DNA from 2 places in the Peribacillus sp. NPDC097225 genome. Region 1 is predicted to be linked to the other one. Evidence: a T-box and tRNA genes for the amino acid it is inferred to sense, from the RefSeq annotation. Region 1 holds a T-box; the other holds one or more tRNA genes.
The links. The T-box of region 1 lies ahead of glyQ (glycine--tRNA ligase subunit alpha). A T-box ahead of a tRNA ligase gene usually reads a tRNA of that ligase, here a tRNA-Gly.
Positions count from the first base shown of each region.

Region 2: it encodes a tRNA-Gly, which carries the amino acid that the T-box ahead of glyQ (glycine--tRNA ligase subunit alpha) is inferred to sense. The anticodon was not compared.

Region 1 is NZ_JBIWDJ010000001.1:434,840-442,881, forward strand. It holds gene ccpN (transcriptional regulator CcpN) at 1-379, opposite strand, end outside; gene glyS (glycine--tRNA ligase subunit beta) at 524-2,593, opposite strand; gene glyQ (glycine--tRNA ligase subunit alpha) at 2,580-3,476, opposite strand; T-box leader at 3,592-3,767, opposite strand; gene recO (DNA repair protein RecO) at 3,825-4,577, opposite strand; gene ACIQXH_RS02200 (YqzL family protein) at 4,611-4,754, opposite strand; gene era (GTPase Era) at 4,858-5,787, opposite strand; gene ACIQXH_RS02210 (cytidine deaminase) at 5,780-6,178, opposite strand; gene ACIQXH_RS02215 (diacylglycerol kinase family protein) at 6,217-6,594, opposite strand; gene ybeY (rRNA maturation RNase YbeY) at 6,572-7,048, opposite strand; gene ACIQXH_RS02225 (HD family phosphohydrolase) at 7,045-8,042, opposite strand, start outside.
Region 2 is NZ_JBIWDJ010000003.1:38,918-46,959, forward strand. It holds gene ACIQXH_RS10260 (NADP-dependent oxidoreductase) at 153-1,181, shown strand; gene ACIQXH_RS10265 (YbjN domain-containing protein) at 1,342-1,755, shown strand; tRNA gene ACIQXH_RS10270 (tRNA-Gly) at 1,933-2,006, shown strand; tRNA gene ACIQXH_RS10275 (tRNA-Gly) at 2,177-2,250, shown strand; gene ACIQXH_RS10280 (ABC transporter ATP-binding protein) at 2,430-4,160, shown strand; gene ACIQXH_RS10285 (B3/B4 domain-containing protein) at 4,248-4,916, opposite strand; gene queG (tRNA epoxyqueuosine(34) reductase QueG) at 5,022-6,161, shown strand; gene ACIQXH_RS10295 (amidase domain-containing protein) at 6,404-7,261, shown strand; gene trmL (tRNA (uridine(34)/cytosine(34)/5-carboxymethylaminomethyluridine(34)-2'-O)-methyltransferase TrmL) at 7,326-7,814, shown strand; gene nfsA (oxygen-insensitive NADPH nitroreductase) at 7,884-8,042, shown strand, end outside.

The sequences.
Region 1 (8,042 bases):
TGGACAGTACCCCTACGAGTAATGCATGCTTATCCACTACGAACATAGTGCCGACATCTTCTAAAAACATCATGACAATCGCATCGTAAACAGATATACCCTCATCCACAACGACAGGGATCGATTGATGGTCACGAACATACAGATGGTTCAGACTATCCGTCAATAGCTGTGTACCCGAGCGACCTGTATAGAAATACCCGACACGTGGACGTGCATCTAGAAAACCGGCCATCGTTAAGATAGCCAAATCCGGACGAAGCGTCGCCCTCGTTAAGCTTAACCTATCTGCAATATGCTCTCCAGTAATCGGTCCATTCTCTTTAACAATTTGTAAAATCTGTTCCTGACGTTTATTCAATTGAATTGTAATCACCACCCTACTGCTTTTCGCAGAGTAAAGTAACAAAGGATCTTCATATAACGATTATATACTATATCATTTGATAAAAGCAGTTTTCATCTCTATTAGTTGTAATAATCGGAAACCCTTCATAAAAAGGGTCCCGATCATTTCATTGGATTAAGAAAGGATTATTTTGTTCACAGCCCCAAAGCTGGAAACTAAATCACTAATTTCTTTCATAAGGGATAAACGATTATTACGTACGGCTTCATCTTCCGCCATGACCATTGTATGCTCGAAATAAGCCTCGATTTCGCTTTGAAGCGATATTAGCTGTTCGAAATGCTCCATCTCATCATTCGTTTCGGCATAGGCTGAAGCAACCGTTCCAAATTTCTCATACAACGCTTTTTCTTCTTCATTTTCAAAAGCACCCGGGTTCACTGTCACCTTATTATCGCATTTCCCAGCGATATTCATGACACGGCTTAACGCCTCAAGACTTTCTTTAAAGCCAGCTTCCTCTTTCTTCGCTTCTAATACCTGGGAGCGTTCAACAACAGAATGGATATAACCAATTTCATTAGCCAAAACAGCATCGATTAAATCATAACGAATGTGTAGTTCCTGAAGCAAATGCTTCACACGGGCTTTAAAGAATGTATGCATATCCGCTTTTACATCATCCATATCACGTTTCAAGAGGCCTTTTGCTTCAAGTCCTTTAAGACCCAAAGTGATAAGTTCCTCCAGTGTGATATCCCACTTTTTCTCCGCTAGAATTTGAACGACCCCACTTGCTTGTCTTCTTAAAGCATATGGATCTTGAGAACCGGTAGGGATCACTCCGATGGCGAAGAATGATGCCAGTGTATCAATTTTTTCCGCTACGCTCACAAGTGCCCCGATTAAGGATGGAGGTACATCGTCATCTGCATGTCGTGGCATATAATGTTCATTGATCGCTGTCGCCACTTCTTTCGCTTCACCTTTTAGAAGGGCATACTTTTCACCCATGTACCCTTGTAATTCAGGGAACTCATAAACCATATGACTCACTAAATCAAACTTGGCTATTTTTGCAGCACGTAGCGCCAATTCTTTATCCACTTTCAGTTTCAAGGCATCCACCAATGCTCCGGTTACCTCTGTTACACGTTCAGTTTTCTCGGCTAGAGTACCGATTTCTTCATGGTAAACGATGCTATCCAGCTTTTTCAAAGCATCAGCAATCTCTTTTTTCTGATCTTCTTTGTAGAAGAAAGCTGCATCCGATAAACGGGCACGCAATACTTTTTCGTTCCCTTTCGATACCATATCCAGGTGACGGTCATCCCCATTTCGAACAGTCACGAAGAAAGGAAGCAACTTTCCATCTTGATCTTTTACAGGGAAATACCGTTGATGTTCCTTCATCGATGTAATCAGCACCTGAGAAGGCAATTCAAGGAATTCTTCTTCAAAACGGCCAAATAACACCGTTGGATATTCAACCAAGTTATTTACCTCTTCCAGAAGATTTTCATCGACCGGGATGATCCAGCCATTCTCCTGTTCCAGGTTTTTGATTTGATCTAAGATCACGGTACGGCGTTTGTCTGGATTGACCATGACAAATTGTTCGTTAAGTGACTTTTCATACTGGTCAGGAGTTTCAATAACTGTACTTTCACCTAAAAAGCGATGACCTTTCGTTTCTCGGCCTGTTTCTACTTCAGCTATGGTAAAAGGTATTACTTCTTTACCGAACAAAGCAATTAACCATTTAATCGGACGGACGAAGCGAAGGTCCTGGTTGGCCCAACGCATATTTTTCGGGAAGGTCATGCCAGTTATGATTTCTTGTAGCTCCGCCAATAACTGAGCTGTCGGTTGCCCCTTGATGAATTTATTCACATGGACATATTCCACACCTTTAAGTTCTTTGAAATAAATATCCTCAGCCGTCATGCCTTGTCCTCTTACAAAACCTAACGCTGCTTTAGACCAGTTGCCTTCGGCGTCCAAAGCGATCTTCTTAGCCGGTCCTTTTGCTTCTTCTTCAATGTCCTTTTGTGATTCCGCAACATCTTTTACCAATATCGCCAAACGTCTTGGTGTTGAAAATGCTTCGACTTTACCAAATTCAATCGCTTTTTGTGTCAACCACTTTTGTACTTTGTCGGATAACTGTTTCATAGAAGCTGTAACAAATCGAGCCGGTAGCTCCTCCAACCCAATTTCCAATAACAAATCACGCTTGCTCATTTGTTTTCTCCCCTTTCACTTTCAGGATCGGGAAGCCTAATTTTTCCCGCTCTTCATAAAAAGTTTTGGCAACCTTACGCGCTAAATTACGACAACGGGCAATATAACCCGTTCTTTCCGTTACTGAAATGGCACCTCTGGCATCCAGCAGATTGAACGTATGAGAACACTTCAATACATAGTCATAAGCCGGATGTACAAGACCTTCCTCCATTTGACGATGCGCTTCCTTTTCATACATCGTGAAAAGTTCGAACAGCATATCAAGGTTGGATGTCTCGAATGTATATTTTGAATGCTCGTATTCCGGTTGGCCAAAGATGTCACGAACAGTAAATCCATCCGTCCATTCAAGTTCAAAGACATTTTCTTTGTCTTGGATGTATGAAGCCAAACGTTCAATTCCGTATGTAATTTCGACGGAGACTGGTTTACACTCTAGTCCACCAACTTGTTGGAAATAGGTGAATTGGGTAATTTCCATACCATCCAACCATACTTCCCATCCAAGACCCGCACAGCCAAGGGATGGATTTTCCCAGTTATCCTCAACAAAGCGAATGTCGTGCTCCAGTGGATTGATGCCTAGCTTCCGTAATGACTCCAAATAAAGTTCTTGAATATTATCCGGAGAAGGCTTCATGATCACTTGAAATTGATGATGTTGATAAAGACGGTTAGGATTCTCTCCATACCGGCCATCTGCAGGACGTCTTGAAGGCTCCACGTAAGCAACACTCCAAGGTTCTGGCCCAATTGCTCTAAGGAAGGTATAAGGACTCATCGTCCCGGCACCTTTTTCGACATCATAAGCATTCATTAAGATACAGCCTTGCTCAGACCAATGCTTTTGCAAAGTTAAAATCATATTTTGAATATTCATCGTACACCTCCAGGTTATTTAAAGCGGCTTACTAAATTCAGATTCAGGGGCGGGAAGTATCTTTTGCCTAGGATTCCTCAAGGCAAACAAAAAACTCCCGTCCCTATGCGAAATGCATAGGGACGAGAGTTTACCCGCGGTTCCACCCTAATTGCCGTTATGAAACGGCCTCTTTTCAAACCTAATCATGCTCCGGAACGCCCTTCCCTGTGTCTTCATATCCCGGCTTGCACCATCCCGGGTTCGCTTTTATGAATTAAAACAGGTACTCTCTTCCTTCGACGCATTCTTCTTATTTTGATGATTAAAATTTTATACAAACATAACCGGAATGTCAATAGTTCGAACCTAAAACATATCTTTCATCGAATCAATCTGTTTGAGAAACTTTTTGGACTTCAGATGTAACCCTGAATATTCCTCATAATAGGCATCAATGATTTTTGACAATTCCCTTTTAGTTTCCGGTTTAACAGATATGTTTCCAAGTCTGGACAAATCAAAATAATAAAAGATCCTCAGGAGTTTCACCGCAGAAGGAGAAATTTTATAATGATAAGGGTCCTTGTCCAAACAACGGTGACAAATAAACCCGGCTTCCCTTAGGGAGAAAGCAAATTCCCCTTCAGTCTCCCCACAAACGGCACATTGGTTCAAGACCGGGTTGATTCCATTTACAGGAAGCATTTTCATTTCAAAAATGAATTTCAAAACCTCAGCGTCGTATTCTTCATTTATGTAATGTAAAGTTTGTGAAAGCAATTCAAACAGATAGGGATTTGGTTTTTTATCGTCCACGCTCTTATCGAGCAATTCGACGATATAGGAAGCGTAGGCAGTGGCGAAAAGATCCTCCCTGATAAAACGAAGCGAGTCAACCATTTCCCCCTGCTGAAGGCTTCCAAGGCCACTAGATGTCGAAACAAGGAAATACCCGGAGCAAAAAAGCTGGGTCACGGCGGCAAGCCTGCTATTTGGCTTGCTCGCACCTCTTGCCATGACCCCTATTTTCCCTAGCTCCCGGGTATAAATCGTTATAATTTTATTGTTTTCTCCATATGCCGTCCTTCTAATGACAATGCCTTCACATTTCTGAAGCATAAAAGACACCACCCATACTTGCCAAGCTAATCCTTAAGAAACAGGAAAATCAATATCAGCTAGCTCTTCATTCGATACTAATGGTCTTTCCTGCCTTTCGACTTCTATCTCCTTATAAAGCAAATAGGTGTCCACATTACCTGTCTCACTAAATAACTCCCAGGTAAAATCCAACATATAAAGCCCACCCTTCATTATGACTAGCAATATCAGATGAATATCCGTCCTTATGATTAGCTTGACCGTTTTTCACACTTTCATGAAGCGTAAAATTTGTTAATTAATATTCTTTCTCATCAAATCCAAAATCACGTAGCTGACTAGCTTTATTACGCCAATCTTTCTGGACCTTGACCCATAGCTCAAGGAAAACCTTAGAGCCCAATAGGTTCTCAATGTCTACTCTCGCGCGACTACCGACTTCTTTCAGCATTTTCCCTTGCTTACCGATGACAATTCCTTTTTGGGAATCTCTCTCGACAATGATGGTCGCCATAACATTGATCGTGTCACTGTTATCCATTTTTTTGATTGAGTCAATCACAACTGCCACGGAATGTGGAATCTCTTCACGAGTCAAGTGCAGAACCTTTTCGCGGACCAATTCAGAAATGATGAAACGCTCCGGATGATCCGTTACTTGATCGGCTGGGTAAAACTGTGGCCCTTCAGGAAGATGTTCCTTGATTTGGGCAAGCAATGTATCGACATTATTACCTTCAAGAGCTGAAATAGGCACCACCGCTGCAAAAGGATACAGTTTTTGGTACTTTTCAATGATGGGCAGAAGGTCATCAGGATGCATCGTATCAATTTTATTGACTACAAGGAAAACGGGTGTATTAACCGATTGTAGCTTTTCAATGATGAACTCATCTCCACGACCGTAGCCTTCTTCAGCATTAATCATGAATAGAATCAGGTCGACCTCTTTCAAGGTATTCGTCGCAACCTTCATCATAAAGTCCCCAAGCTTATGCTTAGGTTTATGAATGCCCGGTGTATCAATGAAGATCATTTGTGAATCATTTTGTGTAAGTACACCTTGAACTTTATTTCTTGTCGTTTGAGGCTTGTCGCTCATGATTGCGATTTTTTGACCAATTACACGGTTCAAAAACGTGCTCTTGCCGACATTAGGACGGCCGATGATGGATATAAATCCTGATTTATATCCTTTTACCTGTGTATCGCTAACTAATTTATTCATTTAAATCCTCCGGTGAAAAAGCTCCTGGAAGCAATTCCTGTACTGTTAATTCTTTAGTATCACCATTCAAGTTGGTTAAAACAACCATCATATCCGGTTCACATAGTTCTGAAATGACTTGTCTGCAAGCTCCGCAAGGGGATACCGGTCGGTCCGTGTCCGCTACTACCGCAAGTTTGCTAAATTTCTTGTCATTATGTGCATAGGCACTGAATAATGCCGTTCTTTCCGCGCAGTTACACATGCTGTAAGCTGCATTTTCAATATTACAGCCATGATATACCTTACCATCGGCAGTCAATAAAGCAGCTCCCACTTTAAACTTTGAATAAGGGACATAAGCCTTTTCCCTAGCTTTTTTAGCTTCTTCAATCAATTCATTCGTATTCATTATACAATTCCCCCTCTACATTGGATGAATAAAAGAACCTACATACCCAACTTTGGCAAAAAAATAATCAATCCAACTATTATAGAAAATATAGCATATATGAATACAGCCCCGGCTGCAATATCTTTTGCCTGCTTGGCAAGAGGATGGATTTGGTCTGTCACTAAATCAACAACCCGTTCAATGGCCGAATTCACTAGTTCTAATGCAATCGTACCAGCAATTGCCGTCAAAATAAACAACCATTCCATTCCGTTCAATGAATAATACCAACCAAAGAACACAACGGCTGCCATCACCACGAAATGGATCTGTATGTTCCGCTCGGTCCGTACCGCTTCCAAAATCCCTTGACAAGCAAATGAAAAGCTTTTTACGAGTGGATACCTTGGCTTACCCTTCTCTCGAGAGCCCATATTCCCCCAATATCTCCTTTTGTCTAGAAAACATCACTTTTTCATCTTCTTCAGTCATATGGTCATAGCCTAGCAAATGAAGAAAACCATGTAGGGCTAAAAAGCCAAGTTCGCGGTCAAAAGAGTGTCCATACTCCTCGGCCTGCTCTTTTGTGCGTTCAATTGAAATGATGATATCACCAAGCATACGAGGCATTTCCGCCCCGATAATCTCGACTTCTTCCTCCCCCATCTCTTCCAGTGCAAAAGAAATGACATCGGTAGCCGAATCCTTATTACGGTATTCTTTATTAATCTCCTGAATCCTTTTGTTGTCGACAAAAGTGACGGATAGTTCCGTACCTTCTTCGATATTCTCTTTATTGGCGGCAAATTGCAAAATGCTTTCAACAAGCTGCTGCCCTTTTTCCGTCACTTCGTTCGTTTCATCGATTAAATCCATTGTTAAAATCATTTTTTCACCTTCTGTCCTAATTTATCCATGTCAGGATACTCGATCCTTGAGTGGAAGATACCATTCAGCGATTCACAAAGCGAATGCTTTACGATACTTAATTCTCTCATAGTAATGTCACATTCATCAAATTGACCGTCTTGAATCCGGTCACTGATTATGAAACTTACCAGTTCCTCGATCTTCTCGGGTGTAGGATGCTTCATCGACCTGACTGCAGCCTCAACACTATCTGCAATTCCAATGACGGCCACTTCCTTCATTTTCGCCATGGGCCCCGGATACCGGTAGTCGACTTCGCGTGTCGCTTCATCTTCCTTACATGCCTTATGATAGAAAAATTTCAATAAAGTCGTCCCATGATGTTGTTCCGCTATATCCACAATTTCCTTCGGGAACTTATGGCTGCGAAGCATTTCTCCGCCATCCACGGCATGCGCAATGATAATGTCCTTGCTCGTTTCCGGTTGTAGCCTATCATGCGGATTTTCCTCATTTAACTGGTTCTCGATGAAAAAGTGCGGCCGCTTTGTCTTGCCTATATCGTGGTAATAAGATCCGACTCTTGCAAGCAACCCATTCGAGCCAATTGCTTCACATGCAGATTCAGCCAAATTGGCAACCATTACACTATGGTGGTAGGTACCAGGTGCCTCAATCAAGATTTTTCGTAATAGGGGGTGATTCGGATTGGAAAGCTCGATCAACTTCATTGAAGATAAAATCCCGAACCCCGCCTCGAAAAATGGAAGCAGCCCCATCGTCAATACAGCAGAACCAAGCCCAGATCCTATAGCCGCTCCCGCATAATATAGATACTCCACTTTTGTGTAATGGCCATCCATAATGAAAATGAGCGAATAGACGAAAGCGATATTGATCACTGACATCATGAGACCCGCTACCAGTACTCTTGATTTGAAATTGGAACGCGATAATATTATGATGGCCATCAATCCGCTAAAAATGATATAAAGCCCCATAGAGAAGTCAA
Region 2 (8,042 bases), on a different contig from region 1:
ATTTGATGCAAAATAAGAAAGTTTAAGATTTACAAATAGGGCTACATATAGAATAGTATTGGAAAAAGTAAGCAGAAACTTTGACCGTTAATCTGCATCAATGCTACGCTAACTTTTCTATAGTATGTAATAAAAATCAAGGAGGAACATGCATGACACAATCAACGCAACAAACGATCACACTGGCAAACCGTCCAAAAGGGATGCCTTCCAAAGAAGATTTCAAATTTGTGGAGAGTGAAGTTCCCTCACCGAAAGAAAATCAGATTTTAGTACGGACGCTTTATTTATCCGTTGATCCTTATATGCGTGGAAGAATGCAAGATACTAAATCCTATATTGCCCCATTTGAGTTGAATAAAGTCATCACTGGTGGCGTCGTGGCTGAAGTGGTGGAATCCAAATCGTCCAGCTTCAAGCAAGGCGATGTCGTTGTGGGAAATATCGATTGGGCCGAATATACGGTCGTGAATGAAAAGCAAGTCAGGGTGATTGATCCTAAAGTGGCACCAATCACGACTCATTTAGGCATACTGGGCATGACGGGATTGACTGCATACTTTGGGTTACTGGATATCGGTAAACCGCAAGAAGGCGAAACGGTCGTCGTTTCCGGAGCGGCTGGAGCCGTCGGTTCTGTCGTTGGACAGATCGCAAAAATCAAAGTTGCCAAGGTAGTGGGGATTGCCGGTTCTGATGAGAAAATAGAGTATTTAACAAAAGAACTGGGCTTTGACGGAGCTGTTAATTATAAGAAGGAAAGTTTTGAAACGGATTTGAAGAATGCAGTCCCTGATGGAGTCGATGTGTATTACGATAATGTTGGCGGCCAAGTAACGGATGCCGTTTTCAAACTGTTAAATATGAATGCGCGTATCCCATTATGTGGTGCAATCTCTTCTTATAATGCAGAAGGTAAAGATTTTGGGCCACGCCTGCAATCGGCCATGATCAAAACAAGCGCACTTATGAAAGGCTTCACGGTCGGGAATTATGCAGATCGTTTCCAAGAAGGAGCTTCAGATTTGGGGCAGTGGCTGCAACAAGGTAAACTGAAGTACGAAGAAACCATTGTGGAAGGGTTCGAAAACACCCCTGAGGCATTCTTGGACTTATTTAAAGGAAAGAACCTAGGGAAGCAGCTTGTCAAAGTTGCCGATCCGGAATACGCAGTTCTTTAAGTTTTTATACTGGGCATAGTGGAGGGAGACCTTTACTATGCTTTTTTTATGGTCCATGAAAGGGAACGCGTTAACTATTTTATAGGGAATGCACGAAATATGTGTAAAAATGCCATATTTCGTTATAAAATGTACATACAGACAGAAAGGGTGATGAATGATGTCAAATGTTGTGAAATTTCGAGATTTTTTAATGCGTGAAAAAATCCATATGAATGAGTTCAAAGAGGAAGATATCACCTTTTTCAGAGTGGAACAGAAGTTGAAGGATGGATGGAAGGTCCTGTTAGTCTTTTCATTTAATCAAGATGAAAAAGTGGCGGATTTATTTTGTTTTAATGTAACAGAGCTAAAGAATCCCGATAAGAAGGCAGCCGTTCATACGTTATTGAATGAATATAATGCTCAATTCCGATTTTCAAAGTTATATGAGGAAAATGGGACGATTTCGATTCGCTATTCGTATTCCCTTGATGGTGAATTTTTACCGGACTTGGCATTCCGAAAGCTGATCATGTTGCTTGAAACAGCGGAACAAGTTTATCCAAGGCTTATGGAAGTGATCTGGTCATAATGTTTGGAAGAATCCTTTTGCCGGGAACTTTTTAACATCTTTATTGGGTCGAAACATATACTAATTCTATCTCCAGGAATTATTATTATTTTTTTCGAAAAGACTATTGCACTTTTGTGAAATTAGCTATATAATTATTTTTGTTGTTAGTAATTCGACAAAATTCTACAAGGATATGCGGGTGTAGTTTAGTGGTAAAACCTCAGCCTTCCAAGCTGATGATGAGGGTTCGATTCCCTTCACCCGCTCCAACTATACATACTCATAACGCAGGGTTTCGTTACCTGGAGAACGAAGCTTTGCGTTTTTTATTTTCAAACAACAAGCGGGTATGAAAAAATTTCATTTAACGGTTGCATATTTTTCTATTAAGCTATATAATTATTTTATTAGTTGATTCGACAAAATTCTACAAGGATATGCGGGTGTAGTTTAGTGGTAAAACCTCAGCCTTCCAAGCTGATGATGAGGGTTCGATTCCCTTCACCCGCTCCAATCATACATACTCATAACGCAGGGTTTCGTTACTTGGAGAACGAAGCTTTGCGTTTTTTATATTTTCGAACAGAAATCCTACTGATTACAGCAGGATTTCTTTTTATTGTACAAATTTGTAAGTATCTGTTCTCTTGCCTATAATTTAGGTAAGCGAAAATGGAGGAATGAGGTTGTACATGGATAAGAAGCTGAATGTGAAATCATTTTTTTCCTTGTTAAGATCGGAAAAACTGCCAATGGGAATGGTGTTATTTGTCGTAGTGTTAAGTTTGGTGGAAACGGTGGCGAGTCTCGTCGTCCCGTTGGTTACGAAGAATCTGGTCGATATGATATCTGGAAGCGGGATCGAGCGAACAACGATATTCCTTTTGCTAGGGGCTTTTATTGTCCAGACCGTTGCAGGAGGTTTTTCCTTCTACTTTCTGAGCTATATCGGTGAAAATGTTGTAGCTGGAATCCGTCGGAAATTATGGGATCATATTTTACAATTGCCCGTATCGTTTTTTGATAACCACCAGTCCGGTGAAACGCTTAGCCGGATCACTCAGGATACGAATACGATTAAGACGATCATCACGAATCATTTCGTGACATTCATTTCAGGGATCATATCGATCATCGGGTCAATCATCATCTTATTCCTGTTGGACTGGCGGATGACGGTCATCATGATCAGCATCGTACCATTATCCATGCTGATCCTGATTCCGCTTGGGCGGAAGATGTATAAAGTCTCTAAGCAGACGCAGGATGAAATGGCCACCTTCAGCGGAAATCTAGGGAGGGTCCTAGGCGAGGTCCGTCTAGTGAAGTCGCATAATGGCGAAGAGTTGGAACGTGAAAAAGGCAATCGTGGCGTTAGGGAGCTCTTTCGTTTTGGATTGAAGGAGGCTAGGATCCAAGCCATCATTTCCCCCTTCATGACGACAATCATGATGGTGATTCTCGTAATCCTTATTGGATATGGGGGAGTTCGGGTGGCTTCTGGTGCACTGACAGCGGGGACACTTGTTGCCATCATTATTTATATGATCCAAATCATCGTGCCCTTTAGTCAGATGGCCTCATTTTTTACGGCATTTCAAAAGGCGATGGGAGCGACGGAACGAATCCAGGGCGTCCTTTCGATACCTGGTGAAACCTATGAAGGGAAGCATGACACATTGGTCACAGCTGATTTGACGTTTAAGGATGTATCATTTTCCTATCAAGCGTCTAAGCCCATTTTGAATGATTTATCGTTTACGGTTCCTGCCAATAAGACGGTCGCCCTGGTGGGACCAAGCGGTGGTGGGAAGACGACGATATTTTCGTTGATTGAACGTTTTTATGAACCCACGAATGGGATGGTCTCGTTGGGAACGGTGCCAATTAAGGATATTGAACTTTCCATATGGCGGTCGCAAATTGGGTATGTGTCACAAGAAAGTCCAATCATGACGGGGACGATAAAAGAAAATATAGCGTACGGGCTAGGCCGTCAAGTTGAAATGGATGAAATCATCGACGCAGCAAAGATGGCAAATGCCAACCAGTTTATCGAAAGGCTTCCGGATGGCTTTGATACGGAGGTAGGGGAAAGAGGCGTGAAGTTATCGGGTGGTCAACGGCAGCGGATTGCCATTGCCCGGGCTGTGTTGCGCAATCCGAAAATCCTGCTATTGGACGAAGCGACATCCAATCTCGATAGTGAATCGGAACTTCTTGTTCAGCATGCTATCAAGAACCTGATGGCAGGCAGGACGACCCTGATCATTGCCCATCGGCTGTCGACGGTCATTGATGCGGATCGATTACTGGTTGTGGAAGAAGGACGGATTACTGGGGCGGGGACACATGAAGAATTGCTTGCAAGTCATGGCTTGTATCGAAAGCTCGCCACGCAGCAATTGCAACTGCAGAATTGAGCACTTCAGGGGAGTAGCCTCCGAATCTGTTAAAAAATACACAAAAAAAACATGAGCCATTATCTCGATATGACTCATGTTTTTGCATTATCCTTCTAGGACGGAAAAAGATCCTTCTCCGCCGTGAATCTCGAGGAACATATCCATCAATGACTTTGTGAGCTGTTCGGCTTCTTTGATGGGTGTCTTTGCTTGTAAATAGATGATCTGGATGGCATGTTTGGTGTCTTCGGTGACCTTCGTCCGTTCCGAATCGACGTAGGGACTCCCGAATGCGCCGTCACCATCAGCTGAAACGATCATGTTTTCCATCGAGTTCACCCGCCCATTCAATCCAGGATATTGGTCCGGACTTCCACCAATTTTAATGGAGAGATCACCTGATAATGCATCTGCATCATAGATGCCAATCGGGACCTCGTATAAAAGCGAGAAGAAGTTATTCAAGTCGATGGCTGAATGGATAGGGGATAAGTAATTCTGCTTTTTGACTCGGCGGTATAGGGCCTCGACGGAAGGGCGATAGCGTGAAGGGTTCGTCCCGGTCATTTTGAAAATCTCCCGCCATTCTTTGATACCCGGAAAATCCGTGAGTTCCTTTTCTTCAAGATCAAAAAATAAAGCTTCTTGAAATAATTGAAGTCTCCCTTTTACCATTTGCGGCGAGGGGCCGACTTCGATGTTTTCGTATGTAATGAAACCAATCTTGAAATCGGGAACTTTGCTTGCGAGATTAGAGGAAATCTTAATTTCCAAGTGATACACCTCCAAAAATGATTGAAATTAGTTTATCATAGATACCAATGGTTTGATATGTTACAAGCATCATTGGGTAGAATGAAGAGAACGAAGGTGATAGAAATGGATATGCATGCACTCAAGCAAGAAGTGATTTTATATAGTAAGGAAATAGGCATCGATAAAATCGGTTTTACGTCAGCCACGACGTTCACGGAGTTGAAAAGCAGGCTGATCCGACAGCAGGAGCTGGATTATCAGTCCGGCTTTGAAGAAAAGGATATCGAAAAAAGGGTCAGGCCCGAATTGATCTTCGATAAACCGCAATCGATCATATCAATTGCGCTTGCCTACCCTTCGAAATTGAAGGATGCCCCTCAAAGCAAGAAAGGAGAGCGCCGCGGGATTTTTTGCCGGGCCTCCTGGGGAACGGATTACCATACCGTGCTCCGTAATAAACTGCAACTACTTGAAGATTTTATAAAAGGGAAAGTCCCTGGAGCCATGGCGAAATCAATGGTGGATACGGGCGAACTTTCGGACCGGGCCGTTGCAGAGCGGGCAGGAATCGGATGGAGCGCTAAAAACAGCATGATCATCACTCCGGAATTTGGTTCGTATGTGTATTTGGGTGACATGATTACCAACTTGCCGTTCGAGCCGGATCAGCCGATGGAGGATCAGTGCGGCACATGCAATAAGTGTGTGGATGTATGCCCAACAGGTGCCCTTGTGCAAGGTGGACAGTTGAATGCCAAACGCTGTATTGCATTTTTGACGCAGACGAAAGATTTCCTTCCAGATGAATTCAGGACGAAAATAGGCAACCGGTTATATGGATGTGATACGTGTCAGACTGTCTGTCCAAAAAATAAAGGGATGGATTTTCATTTTCATGAAGAGATGGAGCCGGATCCCGAGCTTGCCAAACCGCTGCTAAAGCCATTGCTCACCATCTCCAATCGTGATTTTAAAGAGACATACGGACATGTATCTGGATCATGGCGTGGCAAAAAGCCGATTCAGCGGAATGCCATCTTGGCATTGGCTCACTTTAAGGATGAAACCGCCATGCCCGAACTGATCCAAATCATGCAAGAAGACCCGCGCCCCGTTTTGCGTGGCACGGCTGCCTGGGCGATCGGGAAAATCGGTCGGGAACGGTCGACCTCCATTTTGGAAGAAGCCAGGTTGAAGGAAAAAGACGAAGAAGTGCTCGCGGAAATTGAAAAAGGATTACAGTTCACTTACCATAATGAATAAAAAGGAAGGCCCCGAATGCAACCATTCGGGGCCTTTCCATTTTTAGCAGTTTGACCGATAAATAGTGTGATTTGACCGATAAAAGTGGCAAAACGACCGATAAAAAGCCGAATTGACTGATAAAACCACCCCATCGACCGATAATTGCTCCTCAGTTGAGCAATGGACCGAATGAAGTTGTGTTTTTAACCAAGCCCTCCTTCATACACATTAGAAGAGGCGCTATGAAGGAGGGCTTGATTTTGAGGGAACAGTTGAAACGGCTTTTACAGGAAAGGGTTGAACTTTACACTTCCAATGAGCATGTACGGGGAGAGGGTAAGATCTATCTGAAAAAGGAAGCACTGAAGAAGCATGATACGGAAATTGTCCGTGTGAATGCTGCTGGAAAGGTTGACTCGGAACGGCAGGAAGGGGATTTGAAAATCCTGACCTATCAAGTGCATCTGCAGTATTTAATGAAGCAGGAGGATGGCTTCTATATAGAAGAGGAGATGGAAGAGAGGGAGGCGCGGTTTCGGGATGAATACTTAATAGAAGAACGGGAGCTTGAACCTGATTTAGAACCTGACGAGGATCCGGAAAATTGGGAAGTGGGTTTGGATCGGCTTTCTTATAAGTATGACCGGATGAAGGCGGTTCAGTATGCGGAGCGATGGTGGAATGAGTTCAATCCACAGTATTATAAATTCACGGATGACTGCACCAACTTTATTTCCCAGTGCTTGCATGCCGGGAACATCCCGATGTGGGGCGAGCCGAACAAGAATAAAGGGTGGTGGATCAGAGGAAAGAATTGGAGCTATACCTGGACGACAGCTCATTCTTTGTATCATCTGCTTAAGGGAGGGAAAGGGATCAGGACAAAAGAAGTGGAGACGGCACAGGAATTGAACCTGGGTGACATCCTGTGCATTGACTTTGAAGGTGACGGGCGGTTCGATCATAACTTGATTGTGACGGCAAAGGACCAAAAAGGCATGCCCCTTGTGAATGCCCATACGATGAATAGTCGCCATCGATATTGGACGTATGAGGATTCGACTCGATATACACCGAACATCGTCTATAAATTTTTCGTGATATTAGATGGAGTGTGATTGTTTTTAGTCTGTTTGTTTAATGCTATAATTAGTTGAAGTTTAAACTAGAGGTGAAAATGAAGTGGCAATACATGTAGTTTTATATCAACCACAGATTCCAGCAAATACAGGAAATATCGCAAGAACATGCGCAGGAACGGATTCACACCTGCACCTTATCCGTCCGCTTGGTTTTTCAACGGATGATAAACAGCTTAAACGGGCTGGGCTCGATTATTGGGAACATGTGAAGATTCATTATTATGATTCATTGGAAGAGTTTTTTGAGAAGAATGCCGGCGGTGCATTTTATTACTTAACCAAATTTGGTGAACAGCCGCATACAACCTTCGATTACAGTGATCAAGAAAGTGAAATTTATTTTATTTTCGGACGCGAAACGACAGGACTGCCAAAAGAGTTGATCAAAGAGAATATGGACAGATGTCTCCGTATTCCAATGACGGATAAAATCCGGTCACTGAACCTTTCCAATACGGCCGCCATCTTGATTTATGAGGCGTTAAGACAACAGGATTACCGTGACTTGGAATTAAAAAGAGAATATTAAGGAGTTATTCGTCAGCGGGGTGGGGATGCTTTGCTGACGAATGCTTATACATAATTAGGGGGTAAAGCAATGAATAACATCATCGAGAAAATTCTGGACCACCGTTCCGTCCGTTCTTTTGAGGACAAGCTATTGTCTGCGGAACAAATTTCCACGATTGTTGAGTGTGCACAGGCTGCATCAACTTCAAGCTATATCCAGGCCTATTCGATCATCGGGGTGACCGAC